2 linked regions of the Aeoliella mucimassa genome follow. The protein of the gene in region 1 binds, or shares a complex with, the protein of each later gene. Links are inferred from orthologs where the notes say so. Each region holds a gene or a part of one and is shown in the gene's direction. Other genes may lie near its edges. The genes, in order: fliM and fliG.

Region 1 (8,443 bases):
TGGTCGGGCGATTCGCAGAATCTACGACGCTAGCAATGTAGTCGGAGAGGTCGTCGTGATGGATCGCGTGTGAGTCGAGGTCGGCGAGCTTCGTGCGAGCGAGCAACTGCCGGGCGTGGGAGCGCGAGGCCTCGTCGGCCGCTGCGACGCCGACAATCTCGTCGCCCTCCTTGTAGTCGTTTGCCGCGCCGAGCAGTTTGGCGTAGAGCTGCTGATCGAACTCCCCTTCGGTGCGTTGCATGTACGCGAACAGGTCTTCGCCTTGAACAGGGGGAGCGATTCCGGTGGTCAGTGTTAGCATATCATCTGCCTGGCTTCGAGGGCCAAAGGAACCCATGGCAACGGCCGCCGACCCGCTGACCAGTGATTGCATGAAAGTTCGTCGCGTAGGCATATGGCTACGTGCTCTTCGGTATTTGCTGCCTGAAAGTCGCGAAGGGGGAAGTCAAGCTGCGACCAATATAAGCGAGGTTGAGCGACTCGCCAAACATAAATCGTGAGACAGTGGATTGGTTGCCTTCGATGGCTCGCCCCGTATAGTGCTGTGACGGACCCGGAAGTCCCAGGAACCAGGCTCCGAGTGAATGGTCGCTCTTCTTCGCAAAGCACAGGTGTTTTATGTCTTCTCCTCTGCGATTCGTCCCGATAGTGGCCCTCGTCGCCAGTTTAGTGCTTGCGTCCAGTGGACAGGCGGAGATTCAAGGGCTCGAGCGCATGGCAACCGGGCTGGATCGCCCGATCTATGTGACGCATGCACCGAATGACCCGGAGCGGCTGTTTGTGGTCGAGCGCGGAGGAGATATCAAGATTCTTAATCTCGATGATCACTCGATCAACACGACCGAGTTTGCCACCGTGACCGGCATCAACGGTTCCGGCGAAGGAGGGCTGCTCGGCATGGCGTTCCACCCCGATTACGACAGCAATGGCAAGTTCTATGTTTATCTGACAGGAAGTAGCAGTAACTCCGGCACCAATTTCAACTCACTCGTTCGTGAGTACACCGTGTCGTCCGAAAATCCGGATGTCGCGAGTACCGACTACACCACGGTAATCGAATGGCAGCAGCCAGCGACGAATCATAACGGAGGATGGATAGGTTTCAGTCCAGAGGACGGATACTTATACGTCATGTCGGGCGATGGCGGAGGCAGCAACGACACCGGCAGCGGTCATACCTCCGGCACCGGCAACGCCCAGGACATCACCGACAACCTGCTCGGCAAGGTGCTGCGAATCGACGTGGATGGCACCAACGCGGGCAACTACGGCATTCCTGATGACAATCCTTTTGTCGATATAACCGGCGACGACGAAATCTGGGCCTATGGTGTTCGCAATCCTTGGCGGTCGAGTTTCGATCGCCAGACGGGGGATCTTTGGATCGGAGATGTTGGTCAGAGTTTTCGCGAGGAGGTTGATTTTCAATCTGCCGACAGCACCGGCGGGGAGAACTATGGCTGGCGACTTCGCGAAGGAACCAGCGCGACTCCCAGCGGAGGGGTCGGCGGAAATCGTCCCCCTGGAAACGTCGACCCGGTCTACGAATACGCGCACGGATCAGGAGAGTTCGAAGGTAACTCCCTAGTCGGTGGCTATGTCTATCGCGGTGCCGACACGAGCGTTCAGGGCAAGTACCTGTTCGGCGACTCCGTGTCAGACAATGTCTGGATGTTTGATCCCAGCGATCCGACAGGAACCGTTGAGAACATTCTCGACCAACTCACGCCCGATGTTGGTTCGGTCAACGGTCTCGTCTCGTTCGGAGAAGATGCCATGGGCAATCTCTATCTAGTCGATATTGCGTCGTCCCTTTTCAACCAAACGTTGGGGACGGGAGAGATCTTCCGCGTGGTCACCGACACACCGCTGCCAGGCGACTACAACCACGATGGCACCGTGAACCTGGCCGACTATACCGTGTGGCGCGACAATCTCGGCGCATCCGGCTTGGCCCCGTTCGTGCCTGGCGATGGAAATGGCGACGGCCAAGTGTCGAGCGCGGACTACGAATTGTGGAAACAGCAATTCGGAGCGGTCCAACCAGCCGACAGCCCAGTAGCGGTGCCTGAGCCAGTTGCGGCAAAAGTGGCTATTTTTTCGCTGTTCGCCGTGGGGTGGCTGGTCGTTTCTAGTGCACCGCGGCGGAGGCTGCAGCCTGATCGGGCCTGACTGTTGGCCTCGCCAGCGTCTCCGATTACGCTAGTGGGATGACCAATCCCTTCGAACCTGCCTCGTTTCCTGTGCATCCCATCGAACCGCGAGCTACTAGCTGGCGGTTGCGAACCCGTACGCTTGAATTCAAGTCGTTACCGATGTGGATGGGCATCGTCAATGTGACGCCCGATAGCTTCTCGGATGGCGGTCGCTACGCGACCACGGATGAGGCGGTGGAGCATGCCTTGCAGCTAGCAGACGAAGGGGCCGACATTCTCGACATCGGCGGCGAGAGCACCCGACCCTATTCCGAAGTGGTTGGCGAGCAAGAAGAGCTTGATCGTGTGGTGCCGGTCGTCGAGAAGCTCATTTCACAAACCGACGTGCCGATTTCGGTCGATACCAGCAAGTCGAAAGTCGCCCGCGCGGCGATGGCTGCCGGAGCCGAGATCATCAACGATATTACCGGCCTCGAAGGCGATCCGGAGATGATCAACGTGGTGGTCGAAACCGAGGCCGGCGTTTGCGCCATGCACATGCAGGGCACGCCGCAGACCATGCAGGACAATCCACAGTACGACGACCTGATCGGCGAAATTCGCAACTACCTGGCGACACGCCGCCATGTGTTGTTGTCGGCCGGCGTCGACCTGGAACGCATTTGCCTCGACCCGGGCATTGGATTTGGAAAGACCCACGAACATAACCTGACGCTTGCCGCGCACTGTGGCGACTTTCATTCGCTGGGATGCCCGCTGCTGGTGGGACATTCCCGAAAGGGATTTTTGGCGAAGATCGTCGGCGACTCCCAGGCCGATCGCTCGGCCGCCACGGTCGGCGTCGCCCTGGCGCTGGCACGCCAAGGGGTGCAAGTGATCCGGGTGCACGAAGTACGCCCCGCCCGCGAAGCAGTGCTAGCATTCGCTGCCGTGGGTGGGCTTGCCTGACCGCTAGCATCCGCGGCGATCCGCCGTTATTCGTTCGCAAGCGGCGTTGACCGCTATCGCGAAACTCACGATACTCCTTCGCCACTCTATCTACGAATACAGCACTCAACATGGGTACTAGCAACCACGTGGACCTCGAAACTTACACCAAGCAAGTCGCCGAGCAGGCCAAGGCCGCTTCGCGGCAAATGGCTTCGCTACCTGGCGGTACCAAAATCGCTTGGCTTCGAGCGAGTGCGCAATGCCTACGCGATCACACGAGCGATATCCTGGCAGCCAACAAGCAAGACATTGCCGCCGCTCCCGGTTACGGTTTGAGCGATGCCCAGATCGACCGCTTGCGACTCACTCCAGAGCGTATCGAAGGCATCGCCAGTGCGTTGGAAGAAGTCGCCTCGCTGCGTGACCCCATTGGATCGGTAATCGATTCGACGGTCCGCCCCAATGGTTTGCGGATCGACAAGGTTAGCTGCCCACTGGGGGTGGTGTTCTTCGTGTACGAGTCGCGTCCGAACGTCACTGCCGATGCAGCAGCGATTTGCGCGAAAGCGGGCAATGCAGTGATTCTGCGGGGCGGCAAAGAAGCCATCCACTCGAGCCAAGCCATTGTTGCGCAGCTCGCCTTGGCGGCCAAAGAGCATGGCGTGCCGGAGCATGCAGTGCAGTTGGTCGACACTACCGATCGGGCGGCCGTGGGACATTTCCTTAAGCTAAGCCAGTTGATCGATGTCGCCATCCCCCGGGGCGGCGAAGGGCTCATTCGCCGAGTGGTCGCTGAAGCGACGATGCCGGTAATCAAGCACTTCAACGGCAATTGTCATGTGTATGTACACGCGGATGCCGACTTGTCGATGGCCGAGCAAATATTGATCAACAGCAAGTGCCAGCGGATGGGGGTTTGCAACGCCTGTGAGTCGCTGCTGGTACACAAAGACGTAGCGGCCGAGTTCCTGCCAAGCGTCGCGAAGGCACTCGCTGCCAACGACGTGGAGATTCGCGGTTGTGAGCAAACTTGCCAGATCCTGAGTCAGGCAGTTCCTGCCACCGAAGAGGATTTTGGAGCCGAGTTCTTGGGACCGATCATCTCGTGCAAGGTGGTCGATTCCGTTGAGCAGGCGATCGACCATATCAATCGCTACGGCTCTGGACACACCGAGGCGATCATCACCACCAGCTTGGAGCCAGCCCGGCTGTTCGCTGAAGGGGCCGACAGTTCGGCCGTGATGATCAACGCCAGCACGCGATTCAATGATGGGGGAGAATTTGGCCTGGGAGCCGAAATCGGGATCAGCACCGATAAGTTCCACGCCCGAGGACCTTGCGGCATCGAGGAACTCACCACTTATAAATACATTGTTCAAGGACAAGGACAAGTGCGAGGATAAGCCAATTGCTGTTTCTCGCCTTGATTGCTAACGGATTGGCAAACGATGGGTGACGTACTAAGCCAAGCAGAAGTTGAAAGCCTACTGAACGAGGCCAAGGCGGCCCAAGCCGGACCGCCTGCAGGTGTCGAGGCGGCTGCCCCTGAACCGGTGGCCCCGCCGCCCCCCACGGCCAAGGCGCCCCCGATGCGCCCTCGCGAAAAGATTACTCCTTACGACTTCAAACGCCCCGAGCGTGTGGGTAAGGAGCAAATGCGGGCGCTGCAGACCATGCACGAAGGCTTTGGGCGTAACTTCGGCGCTGGCTTGTCGGCGTTGCTGCGGTCGATCGTGGAGGTAAAGCTCACCAGTGTCGATCAGTTGACCTACAGCGAGTTTGTGTTCAGTCTCGAGAACCCCACCTGCTTCAACCTGATTACGGCCAAGCCGCTAGAAGGACAGTTGATTCTCGATATCAACCCGTCGCTGCTGTTTCCGATCATCGATCGCCTGCTAGGCGGCGGTAGCACCCCCACTCCCCCCGCACGCAGACCACTCACGGAGATCGAACTCCGCCTGGTTCGTCGCATTACCGACCTGTTTCTGCAGGAAATGCGCCGGGCGTGGGAGAACGTGCTCGACCTGGAACTGAGCGTCGACCGTGTCGAGAGTAATCCGCAACTCGTGCAGATCGTGCCGCCAAACGAAGTGGTGGTGCTGATCAGCTTCGAGCTAACGCTCGGCAACGTGCGGGGCATGATGAACCTCTGTATTCCGTTCAACTCCATCGAGCGGATTGGCAACAAGCTTAGTGCGAATAGCTGGGTAGCCATTAGCAAACGCCCGGTTTCGGCCGAATCGCTGCAGCGATTGTCCGACCAGGTGGGCAATGCCCCTGTGGAGTTGATCGTCGACCTGGCCGATACAACGATTTCCACCGCCGACCTGCTCGGACTGCGCGTGGGCGACATCGTGACCACCGAGAAGGACATTCGAGCGCCACTCGTGCTGTGCGTGGAAGGGAGGCCCAAGTTCCTCACCGCCATCGGTGCTTTCAAAGGTCGCAAGGCGATTCGCGTGGTCGACGCCATCGAAGAACAGCACGTCTCGATCGGCGAGGAGATCACCACCGCGGTGAGTGAGGAAGCCTAGCCGGGCCGATCTGATCGTTAACTATCGCGGGCGCGGAGCGTCAGCGGCGGGAGCGCTTGTTCGAGGACACCTCGCGCGCGTTTCCAGGTGAGTAGGCCTTCGACGATCATCCAGCCTTCGAGGGCCAGGATGCACACACCGAAGCCCATGAGCACATAATTGCCCTGCCATTCGTGGGTCAGGTTGTAGATCATCGCCCAGGCGGGCATGAGTAGCATGAACATCATGGGGGCGACCACGAACCAAGTCGCAATGTTCCGCCGCCGCAGATAGAAAGCGGTCACCAGAAAGGCCAAGCCAGCCAGCAGTTGATTGGTCGCCCCGAACAGCGGCCAGAGGATCAGGCCACCGGTGCCTGGATCTTTACCTGGTGCTGGCAGTAAGGCGATGGCTCCCCCAACGACCACCGCAACCGTCGTTGCGGTGTACTTGTTTGTAAGTGGTGCCATGTTCAGCGAGCTGCCGAGTTCCTGAATCACGTATCGTTGCAGACGCGTGGCGGTGTCGAGCGTCGTTGCGGCAAAGCAGGCTACGAGCACCGCGATGATCGCCTTGCTCAGCGGCAATGGAACGCCTAGTGCGGAAACGAAGTTTGCTCCACCATCGACGAAGGCTCCCACCTTTTTGGCGAGCCCCATCGTCTTCCAGCCTTGCGTGGACGTGCTCACGGTGCCATCTTCGGCTACGACTTGCTGAATCGCATAGCGACTTTGCCAGGCGGCCCGCCCAGTGAGTGTCGGTTGCCCCTCCACCGTGTCGACTCCCATGCCCACGCCCGCGCAGCAGGCCAGAATCACCACCACGGCAAGTGCTCCTTCGAGTAGCATGCCACCGTAGCTGACGTACTGGGCGTCGTTCTCCGAGTCGATTTGCTTGCTGGTAGTTCCGCTCGAAACCAGGCAGTGAAAACCACTGCAAGCACCACAGGCAATGGTAATGAACAGGAATGGCATGATCGGCGGGGCATCGGTCGGCACGTTCTGGGCGATGGCCGGAGCACTCTCGAGCTGTGCTTTGCCTTGCACCGCAGCGACGATCAACCCACCAACGAGCAAAGCCAGAGCCACCAGTAGCTGATGGCTGTTCACGTAGTCGCGGGGTTGAAGCAGCAACCAGACTGGCAGTACTGAAGCCGCAAAACAGTAGACCAGTAGCAACGCAGTCCACTGAATCACCGGCGAGCCAAATGGCCCAAACGCTTCGAGTGTTGGCAATTCAATCGCACAACCCTCCACGTAAACACCGCAGTAGACCGCTGTATACAGGATTGCCAGCGCGGCGATCGATGGCCAGAGCAAACCAACATTCGCTTTGTAAACCAAGACACCCACCGCCACCGCGACTGGCACGGCGACCAATACACTGAGGACCGACGACGGGTACATGTCGAACACATTAGCAATGACGAGCCCAAAAATCGCAATGACAATCGACAGAGCGAAAAACAGGATCAGCAGGAACAGCAGCTTCGCCCGCGGAGAGATTAACCGCCCCGCGACCTCGCCGACGGTCTGTCCTCGGTTCCTCAGGCTGACGACCAAAGCGCCGAAGTCGTGGACCGCTCCGATGAGAATCGATCCGAATACCACCCACAGCAGTGCGGGTAACCAACCCCAGAAAACAGCAATCGCAGGTCCCACAATTGGTCCGGTGCCAGCGATGCTGGTGAAATGGTGTCCAAATACCACCGACCGTTTGGTGGGCACAAAATCGGTGTCGTCGCGGAGTTCGTGACTCGGCACGGTCCGCTGCGGATCGAGCTGAAAGATGCGGCTTCCCAGCCAACGCCCATACGTATGGTACGCGATGATAAACGCGAAAAACGAACCAATGGCAACCAGAATGGTAAGCATGCGTGGAAGATCTGCGGAAAAGAGGAGGAAAGTACCCTCGATAGTTTACCTTTCTCCCAGTCGGCTTGCCACAACAAGCCCCGAAGGGCTGAGTTTACCGCGATTCACTACGCTCCTATAATGCTGCTTTGGCGTAGAAAGCCGGTTGAAGATTAGCTGTAAAGGATATTGCCGTGGCTGAAAAAGTTGTGATCGTCGGTAGTGGCCCCGCAGGGTGGGCGGCCGCCATTTATACTGCTCGTGCCAGCCTGGAACCGCTGGTATACGAAGGCGCTATCACCGAAGAAAATCGGCAAAACGGCACCATGCCGCTGGGACAATTGAGCCTGACAACCGAGGTCGAAAACTACCCAGGTTTCCCAGCTGGCGATCTGAGCCATTACCTGCGTGATTCGCTCGACGAAGAAAACGCTTGGTTGGCCGATATGCACGCCAAGGAAGGAGCCAGCGGGCCCGAGTTGATGAACCTGATGCGAAAGCAGGCCAAGAACTTTGGCACTCGGGTCGTGACCGACGACATCGTGGAAGTCGACTTTTCGAGCCATCCCTTCAAGCTCAAGTCGCTCGGTGGCGACGAGGTCGAGGCCATGGCTGTGATCATTGCCACCGGTGCTCGGGCCAACTACCTGGGGCTCGAGTCGGAAGACAAGTACAAGAACAAAGGGGTGAGCGCGTGTGCGGTATGCGATGGTGCCCTGCCCCGCTTCCGCAACAAGCCGCTCGTCGTAGTCGGCGGTGGTGACTCGGCCGTGGAAGAAGCCGATTACCTCACCAAGTTCGCCAGCACCGTGTATCTAGTGCACCGCCGTGACGAGTTGCGTGCTTCGCAAATCATGGCCGAGCGGGCGAAGAATCATCCCAAGATCGATATTCTCTGGAACAGCGTCGTCGAAGAAGTGCTCGGCACCGACGAGGACGGAGTGACCGGCGTACGGATTTCGTCGACCGTCGGCGAAGACGATCGCGAACT
Region 2 (8,471 bases), 720 kb from region 1 along the record:
TCGGTGCGATCACCGAAAAAGGCGATAAAAAGGTGGCGACCGTTCTTTCGTGAACTACAATTTTGCTGTAGAGTCACAAACCCGATTGGGAGCCCGCGAGCGTCCGAAAAGATTGCTCGCGAAGCTGAAGTTCAGCAGGCCCTGGTCCGATAACCTTACTTGCATACAATGACTCGACCTGCTCGCTGCAGTGGGATCACCCACCGCGAGCGTCGAGGTAGCGAATCAAACTTGCCGGCCAACATTCCGCCGGGAGGACCTAAAAATTCGATTGGCCCGAATCGATCACATGGCTGTGCGCAGCACCGTCCGATTTGCGTCATTCTTCGAGCGACTCCACTCCGTCGCAATAGGCCGGTTAGTTTGTTTTATCGCCGCTTGCGGTTTAGCCCATTGGACTAAACCGCAAGCGGTTTTTTTATGGCTGTGAGGGTGCGTCGCGCGTTTCGTCGACGTACACATGACTCGCGACATGCGAATCGAGATGTTGCTGATCGCCATCAAGTTCGATCGTCTGTCCACCATCAGCGTGCACTTCGGCCACCGAGCCCGACACGCCGATCGCGATGCCCGACTCGCTTAGCTCGCGCAAGAACTCTGGCGATTGGTCGACCACTCGCACGACGCGAAACTGTCGTCCTGCGGATAGCTCGGCCAGCGGAATGGCCGCCGCGTGGGTCATCTCGCCATCGGCCGCCGGAATCGGATCGCCATGCGGATCGAACTTCGGGTGACCCAGGTGTTGCTCGATGCGGTCGACCAGCCAGTCACTGACCGCGTGCTCCATGTGCTCGGCTTCTTCGTGCACTTCGTCCCACGAGAGTTCGAGTGTCTGGACGAGAAACAGCTCGATCAATCGATGGCGGCGGATCACACGTAGCGCCAGCGCGCGGCCGACCGGGGTGAGCTGCACCCCCTCGTACGGCTTGTAGCTCGCCAGGCTGCTTTCGGCCAGCGTTTTGAGCATGCTGGTCACCGTGCCTGGCGACACCGACAGGGCCTCGGCGATCTGCCCTGTAGAAACCGTGCGGTGCAGGTCGCCGTCGGCCAGCTGGTAGATGGCCTTCAAGTAGTTTTCGACGGTCAGGCTTGCCACGAAGTCGATCCTCGTTTCCCAGTGTTTCGAAAGGGGACGCCCTGTGAGGATCGCCCGCTTGCCGGTAGTCTAAAGCGAGTGTCGCCCTAGTGTAGCGTCGAATCCGCGGAATTGCCCGCAGATTTTCACGTCGTCGTGGGAGGCGCATCGCCCTGAGCGATACACTCCTACGGTATTCCCTTCCCACGCTTTGTCGGTCCCTCCAGAATCGCTTGCTGTTGGTCTATGAGTCACTCCCAAGCTCACTGGCGCGAACTCTATCCGTTCGGCTCGCACTGGCTCGGTACGGACAAGGGGCGCATTCACTACATCGACGAAGGTGCGGCCGACTCGCCGCCGATGTTGTTCGTGCATGGCAATCCCACCTGGTCGTTTCACTGGCGCCGGCTGATCACCGCGCTGAGCCCACGATTTCGCACCGTGGCAATCGACCACCTTGGTTGCGGGCTGAGCGACAAGCCGCAGCAAACGCTTCGCCTGGCCGATCACATTGCTCACTTGGTTTCGCTAGTTGAGGAGCTGGACCTCAAGAACATCACGCTCGTCGCCCAGGACTGGGGAGGAGCCATTGGGCTGGGGGCGATGCTGCAAGCACCCGAGCGGTTGTCGCGGATCGTGCTGTTCAATACCGGCGCGTTTCCCCCTTGGTACATTCCCTATCGAATCGCTGCCTGCCGTTGGCCGGTGGTTGGGCGGTTGGGCGTGCAGGGGCTCAACATGTTTACCCGGGCGGCGCTCACCATGACCTTGTCGCGGAGCAGCCAGCTCGCCCCAGAAGTCGCAGCCGCCTACCTGGAGCCGACCAATAGCTGGGCGAATCGTCGTCAGATCTACGAGTTCGTTGCCGACATTCCAATGTCGGCCAAGCATCCCACCTGGCATACGCTCGAAGGCATCGAGCGTGGGCTCGAGTCGCTGGCCGATCGCCCTGCGCTGCTCGCCTGGGGCATGCAGGACTGGTGCTTCCGTCCCGACTGTCTGGAGAAGTTCATCGGCTACTGGCCCAACGCCGAAGTGCACCGCTTGGACGATGTCGGTCACTGGGTGGTTGAAGATGCTCCCGATCAATCGCTCGAGCTGATTGAGTCGTTCTTATCGCGTACTGATGCTGAGGCACTTTCATGAGTTCCGCTGAGCCTTCTCGTTTTTCGTTGGGGGCGTGCGCCTCGCTGGCTTGCTTGTGGGAGGCCACCTCGGCGAAGCCGGGCAACGTGCATCGCGGTGCCGATTTCGAAGACCTGAGCTACGCCGACTTTCTCGCCAGCGCGGCGGTCATCGGTCCGGTGATCGAACGCTGCAGCGAGCAAGGTCTGGGAGCCACCGTGCTGGCTGGCGTCGAAGCGACGCAGCGAGTCGCCGGAGTGAACACGAACCTCGGCACGTTGTTGCTGCTTGCACCGCTCGCGATGGCCAAGGGCGACACCCAACTCGCTGGCAAGCTCATCGAGCAGGCGACCGCCGACGACGTGGCCGACATCTATCAGGCGATTCGCCTGGCCAAGCCTGGCGGGCTTGGGGAGGTCGAGCAAGGCGACGTTGCCCAGCCGCCCGAGCACTCGCTGCTGGCGGCCATGCAACTGGCGGCCGATCGCGACCTGATCGCACGCCAGTACACGACGAACTTTGCCGACGTGGTTGCTGCGGCCGACTACATCGAGTCGCACCTGGCCGGCGGGCGGAAGCTGAACGACTCCATCGTGCTCGGTCAGTTGTTGCTGCTCTCGCGCCATGGCGATAGCCTGGTGGCCCGCAAACTCGGCCAGCAGCTCTCCGACGACCTGGCGACGCAGGCCGCCACGACGCTGGCCTTGTACACGCAAGACATCGAAGCCTACTACCGCGGAGTCGCCGACCTCGACTTCTGGCTACGAGCCGATGGGCATCGTCGCAATCCCGGAACCACGGCCGACCTGCTCGCTGCGGCGTTGTTTGTGCTGCTCGTCCAGAACCGTCTGTCGATGCCGGTGCAGTTTTACGCTCCGCCGGTCGAGTAGCTTTCGCCTGCTCGCCCCGCGCTCACGAGGCCAACCATGCAAAACAGTTATCGCGTTCGGCTTGCGAAGGAACAATTCACGTTCTGCGCGGCGCACTTTATCACTTACGCCGGTAACATTTGTGAGCCGCTGCACGGGCATAACTACACGGTGTCGGCCGAGTTCACTGGGCCGCTCGATGAGAACCAGTACGTGGTCGACTTCATCGCCGCTCGCGATGCGCTGATGGCCATCACTAGCGGGCTTGATCATCGCATGCTGCTGCCGACCAGCCATCCCACCATCGCAGTCGTGGCCGACGATCGCGAGGTGACCGTTACATTCGAGGATCGCCGCTGGGTGTTTCCCAAGGGCGACTGCGTGCTGCTGCCGGTTTCGAATACCACGGCCGAGTTGCTAGCTCACCACATTGGCGAGCAACTGCTAGCATCGCTGGCCGAGCAGGGCTTCGCGCCTGCCCGGCTCGAGGTCGCGGTCGACGAATGCCAGGGCCAGCAGGGCGTTTGCGTGTGGGACGCTTAGCACGCGGGCTTTCTTGTCGACTGCCAAGGCTAGCGTTGTCTGCGGTAAAGTTTGCCTAATCGGCAAAATCTCTCAAGCTCGTCGCTCGCGAGCTACGATTCAATAGATACCCTTGCGCGGTAAGTGCGCGCGAGGGGGGTCGACTACTTTTCCCCCCAGCTGTTTGTCGCCACTATGTCGGATATTCATCGCGCTGCAATCGTACTGATGAGCCTGCCCGAGGATGAGGCTGCGCTCGTGCTGAGCAAGCTCAGTGCTAAAGAGGTCGAACAGGTTTCCATCGAGATCGCCCGCACCAAGCGGATCAGTCCGATGGAGCAGGACACCACGATCCGCGAGTTCGCCAATACCAGCCCCGCGGCTTCGACCGAAGGGGGAAGTCTCGACCTCGCGAAGAATCTGGTGAAGAAAGCGCTCGGCTCCGATGCCGGGCAGGCGCTCGACAATATTCGCCAGCAGATCGAAGCGTTGCCGTTCGGGTTCTTGCGAACGGTCGATAGTCAGAACGTGTTGACCTACTTGAGCGACGAGCATCCTCAGACGATTGCGCTAGTGATGTCGTATCTGCCAGCCAACTACGCAGCCGAGGTGCTCGCGGGGCTCTCGCCCGACCGGCAATTGGCCGTCGTGCGGCGGATGGCCACGATGGGGCAGACGAATCCCGAGATCATTCGCGAAGTCGAACGCGGCCTCGAAGGGCGGATGTCGAACGTAGTGAGCCAGAGCCTGCAAAGCGCCGGCGGCGTGGAACCGGTGGCCGAAATGCTCAACGTGACCGAGCGGTCGATCGAACGGATGATTCTCGATCAGATTGCCGAAGAAGATCCCGATCTGGTCGAAGAGATCCGCCGCTTGATGTTCGTGTTCGAGGATGTCGCCAAGTTCTCGGGCAAGGACATCCAGGTCATGCTTAAGCACATCGAAACTTCGCAGTGGGCTCTGGCTCTCAAGGGTGCCAGCGAGGAACTCAAGGACAAGGTGCTCGGCAACATGTCGCAACGGGCGGCCGATATGCTCCGCGAAGAAATGGAGTTCCTCGGGGCGGTCAAAGTGTCCGCGGTCGAAGCCGAGCAGCAACGCATCGTCGATATCGTCCGCAGCCTGGAAGACGCCGGCGAAATCGAAATCAATGCCAATGGCGAAGAAGAGCAGCTGGTGCAGTAGGTGGCCTGTCGGGTTCTCGTCGCCGGCTGGCGGTTTTGGTCGCCAGCCGCGCAATGTCGTGTTAAAGTGGTAGGCACGGATTGCTGCCCTATAAGCCATTTTATTGAGGTCGCGTCCGCTATCCAGCAGGAGCCACCTCATGACGAACTCGCGTGCGGCTAGCAAACTCTGGCTTTGGCTTGCACTGGCGGCGGTGTTGCTTGCGATGGTGGTGTTGTTCTGGGGATTCGCGGATCCAACACGTTGGATCATCGTCGAAACTACGGGCTTGCCATGGCCAAAGTCGGCAGAGGTGCTTGGAAGCGACTACCAGGAAGCGGGCCCGTTCGGCACAGACTTTGTGCGAACGATCCACCTTGAGATGAGCCAGGCCGATGCCAACGCCTGGCTTCAAAGCTCTCCCTTCGGCGGGAGAGTTGCTTGGCAGTCCGGCCCAGTGACTCCGATCGAGTCGCAGCTCTTCCCCATCTCTGTAGGCGACGACCCCACGCTCCGCAGCGCCAAAGCCGATCTGGAGTCGGAGCAAGCGTTGCTAGTCATTCAACCGCAAACCGGCGAGGCCTGGCTGCAGATTTGGAATGATTGATAGCGAAACGTAGTCGCTGTTGGTCAGGCGGTGTTCGGTTGTGATTCGATTGGCAGTAGCTTTTGCCCTTTATTTACTGGTTTGCCAGCATCGTAGGGCGAGTTCTCTGATTGCTATTTCGACAGCGGCTTCCGATTAGGTCTATCCACAAGTTTCGCCAGCCGATACCATGAGGGTGGTAGGTCAGTCGATTGATGACTACGCTTCTAGCCCTCTCTGGTGGTTAGTCCCCGACGCTTTTTCGCCCGTCCCGCCTAGTATGTGGTCGTTTTGCCGACCGTTTTCTTTTGGGCATGGCGCTATTGTTTGCCCGGTTCTGTATTGGATGGAGACTATTTTGGGTAAGAAGTTGTATTGTGGAAATCTTAGTTATGAGATGTCCAGTGGAGATCTTGAAAAGCTCTTCAGCGAATTCGGTGGCGTACGCGACGCCCAAGTGGTTTCGGATCGTGAAACCGGCCGAAGCAAAGGATTTGGCTTCGTCGAAATGGAGTCGGATGGCGATGCGCAATCGGCCATCAATGGATTGAACGAAACGCTGCATAATGGCCGTCCGTTGACGGTGAACGAAGCCAAACCGCGTGAAAGCCGAAGCGGCGGCGGTGGTGGTGGATACGGCGGCGGTCGCGGGCGACGCTATTAACCAAAGCTAGCTTACGGACTTTTAGTGGTTGCACAGAGCGGGCCAGCGTTGTTTGCTGCGCCCGCCAACCACGATCGATCGCACCCGTGCTTGGGGATTATGTGTCCAAAAATCAAAACACCTTCGAAAAACGACGTCGCGAGCTAGAGAAGAAACGCAAGGCGGAAGAGAAACGCCAGAAGAAGCGGGTCCGCAAGGAAGAAACCATAGACGAAGAACCTTCGAGTTCCGTGGTGGATGACGACACTGAGGGGAGTTGAATCAGACTTTTGCACGGAGGTGGAAACCTGTAAATCCGAGAGGCAGAAGTGATTTTATCGATGACCGAAGAGTGCGTGTTAACGGTGTTCCGACAGTTCTATATGACCCCCGACAAGATGCTGTGCTTCTATGGGCAAGACCTGGAAGACAAGACCATGGCCTTACAAAGCCTCGTGGATAGACAGTTCCTGGTTCGCGAAAAATTCAAAGGGGGATACTCGCTGACGGAAGCCGGGTATCACCATATGAAGCAATCGGTGTAGTGCTTTTCCAAAGACCTCCCGGGGCGATGCCCCGGGCTGGCATGTGATTGCCCCTTCGGGGCGTGATACTGTCTGCACCCTCCCTTCGGGATGGGTCGGGCTATCAGGCCCGGGGAGGGCCTGAGGCCTTGACGTTGGCTTGAGCATAACGTAGGAGCGTGCATGCTCTCGGGGCCCGATCTGATGAATTGAGAAGCTTTCTCCGCTTCCCACCTCCCCGGCCCTAAGAGGCCGACCCGCGTTCCTGGAATTGGGCCAGCGAAGGGGGAATTGGGTGTTTTGATTCTCTCCATTTTTCGCTGGGAATTGGCCACCTGTGGTGTTCTAATGGACAGGTGATTGAGGCTGTCGGCTTTCAGCTATCGGCTGTTGGCTTTTTATGAAAGGAGGTGAATCAGATGTGATGTTTCTCTAAATAACAAACGACTAGCGACGCGCAGGCGAATGGTTGCTGGCGTGGGGGCTGGCTGCTGCGCGTGTGGGTAATGCGGTGGTGGGGCTGCGACGCTGGAAGCTCCTGGACCCACGCTACTACCCTTTCAAACCCCAACTTCCAACTCCCAACGTCCAACTCAAAATAGTTTCCCACCCATGGGAATCTATTTTGGGCAACTATCGCGGAGGTGTTGATGCAACTCATTGCTGGTAAACGATTTGCGATAGATACCCAGCGCGAAAATAGATTCCCACTCGATGCGTTTTTGGAAATGGGAATCTATTCGAGGGACGAAACCACTGGTTTTATAGAGTCGGCGGAGATTCAATTTTCCCATCGGTGGGTAAATTGGGAATCTATCATAATGCTAGTCGCGGCCTTGGTGAGGGTTGCAATGGTTGGCGGGGAAATATCCCGTGCTAGCGGGCGAATCACGCCTTGCAAATCTGGACAGGGCGGTTATACTTCCACTCCTTACATGAGGTGTGAGACTTACCGAGCTTTGAGTGCCGGTCTGTTCACTCAAGCTCGATATTTCGCCTGCCAGGCGGTCGTGAAGTTCAATCGCGACGCCCCCTCGGCAGGTGCCGCTCGACTGCGATTGATTCTCTTGCCCCTTAGGCCTTGCCTCCCCAGACGTAAATGAGCTGGGGGAACGCCCTTCTTGAGTAACAAGTTGGCCACCTACCAGGTGGAGCAAGGCAATCCAACGGCAAACCCTCGCTTGCGAGGGACCCCACGAAGCCCCCTAGTGGTAGAGGTCTGCGGACCCCGACCGCGCCCAGGGTGCAGACACGAAAGTAGATTAGTTAAAAGATGAAGTTCACCGAACTTGGCTTGGCCGAACCGTTTCTCCGTGCCCTCGAAAAATTGGGCTATGAAGAGGCCACCCCGATTCAAGCGGCTGCAATTCCGATGATCCTGGCCGGGCGCGACGTGATTGGTTGCGCCCAAACCGGCACCGGCAAGACCGCTGCGTTCACGCTGCCGATGCTCGATCGTTTGCTGCAGACGTTGCCACCGAAGCCCGAGGGGCACAAACCCGAAAAGCCGAAGCACAAAGGTCCGAAGGGATCAAAAGGGGCGAACCCACGCCCACGCGTTCTCAAGTCGCTGGTGCTGTCGCCTACTCGCGAGCTAGCTGCCCAGATTAGCGAGAGCCTGAAGAAGTATGGTCGCCACACTCCGCTACGTCATTGCGTGGTGTTTGGCGGCGTGTCGCAACTCCACCAGGTGCGGGCGCTGCGTCATGGGGTCGACTCGTTGGTTGCGACTCCCGGGCGGTTGCTCGACCTGATTGGCCAAGGGCACATCGACCTGTCGCAGATCGAAATCCTGGTGTTCGACGAAGCCGATCAGATGCTCGACATGGGCTTCCTGCCCGACCTCAAGCGAATCGTGTCGATGGTGCCTGAGGAGCGTCAGACGCTGATGTTCTCGGCAACGATGCCGACGGAGATTCGCCGCCTGGCGGAGCAATGGCTGACCGATCCCGAGAGCGTGGAA

Evidence for each region.
Region 2: the proteins of fliM (region 1) and fliG are in contact, whole or in part, in a crystal structure (PDB 4QRM), measured with the Thermotoga maritima proteins. The link is inferred for Aeoliella mucimassa from one-to-one orthologs. Residues at the interface, in WP_004081085.1 of Thermotoga maritima: Tyr124, Leu127, Asp128, Ile130, Met131, Gly132, Gly133, Pro134, Glu136, Pro139, Arg141, Thr144, Glu145, Ile146, Glu147, Ser149, Ile150, Lys153; in WP_004082903.1 of Thermotoga maritima: Phe122, Ser125, Glu126, His127, Pro128, Gln129, Thr130, Val133, Glu157, Arg161, Leu164, Leu165, Arg167, Ser169, Glu171, Val172, Glu175, Ile176, Asn179, Lys182.

Annotation. Positions count from the first base shown.
Region 1 is NZ_CP036278.1:6,071,991-6,080,433, reverse strand. The notes cover bases 3,650-6,577. They hold fliM (flagellar motor switch protein FliM), read left to right. Parts: upstream 3,650-4,534; coding sequence 4,535-5,620; downstream 5,621-6,577. Other genes in these bases: Pan181_RS23905 (carbon starvation CstA family protein), read right to left, coding at 5,638-6,577; Pan181_RS23915 (glutamate-5-semialdehyde dehydrogenase), read left to right, coding at 3,650-4,489. In the rest of the region: ethanolamine ammonia-lyase subunit EutB, read right to left, coding at 1-301; Pan181_RS23925 (PQQ-dependent sugar dehydrogenase), read left to right, coding at 715-2,172; folP (dihydropteroate synthase), read left to right, coding at 2,211-3,104; more of Pan181_RS23915, read left to right, coding at 3,215-3,649; more of Pan181_RS23905, read right to left, coding at 6,578-7,473; Pan181_RS23900 (thioredoxin-disulfide reductase), read left to right, coding at 7,647-8,443. UniProt on the Bacillus subtilis protein: One of the proteins that forms a switch complex that is proposed to be located at the base of the basal body.
Region 2 is NZ_CP036278.1:5,348,289-5,356,759, reverse strand. What follows is about bases 2,826-5,781. They hold fliG (flagellar motor switch protein FliG), read left to right. Parts: upstream 2,826-3,786; coding sequence 3,787-4,776; downstream 4,777-5,781. Other genes in these bases: Pan181_RS20935 (RNA recognition motif domain-containing protein), read left to right, coding at 5,700-5,781; Pan181_RS20940 (hypothetical protein), read left to right, coding at 4,916-5,362; Pan181_RS20950 (6-pyruvoyl trahydropterin synthase family protein), read left to right, coding at 3,127-3,612; Pan181_RS20955 (triphosphoribosyl-dephospho-CoA synthase), read left to right, coding at 2,826-3,090. Also shown: Pan181_RS20965 (metal-dependent transcriptional regulator), read right to left, coding at 419-1,096; Pan181_RS20960 (alpha/beta fold hydrolase), read left to right, coding at 1,322-2,221; more of Pan181_RS20955, read left to right, coding at 2,218-2,825; more of Pan181_RS20935, read left to right, coding at 5,782-6,005; Pan181_RS26295 (hypothetical protein), read left to right, coding at 6,107-6,265; Pan181_RS20930 (hypothetical protein), read left to right, coding at 6,326-6,529; Pan181_RS20925 (DEAD/DEAH box helicase), read left to right, coding at 7,782-8,471. UniProt on the Bacillus subtilis protein: One of the proteins that forms a switch complex that is proposed to be located at the base of the basal body.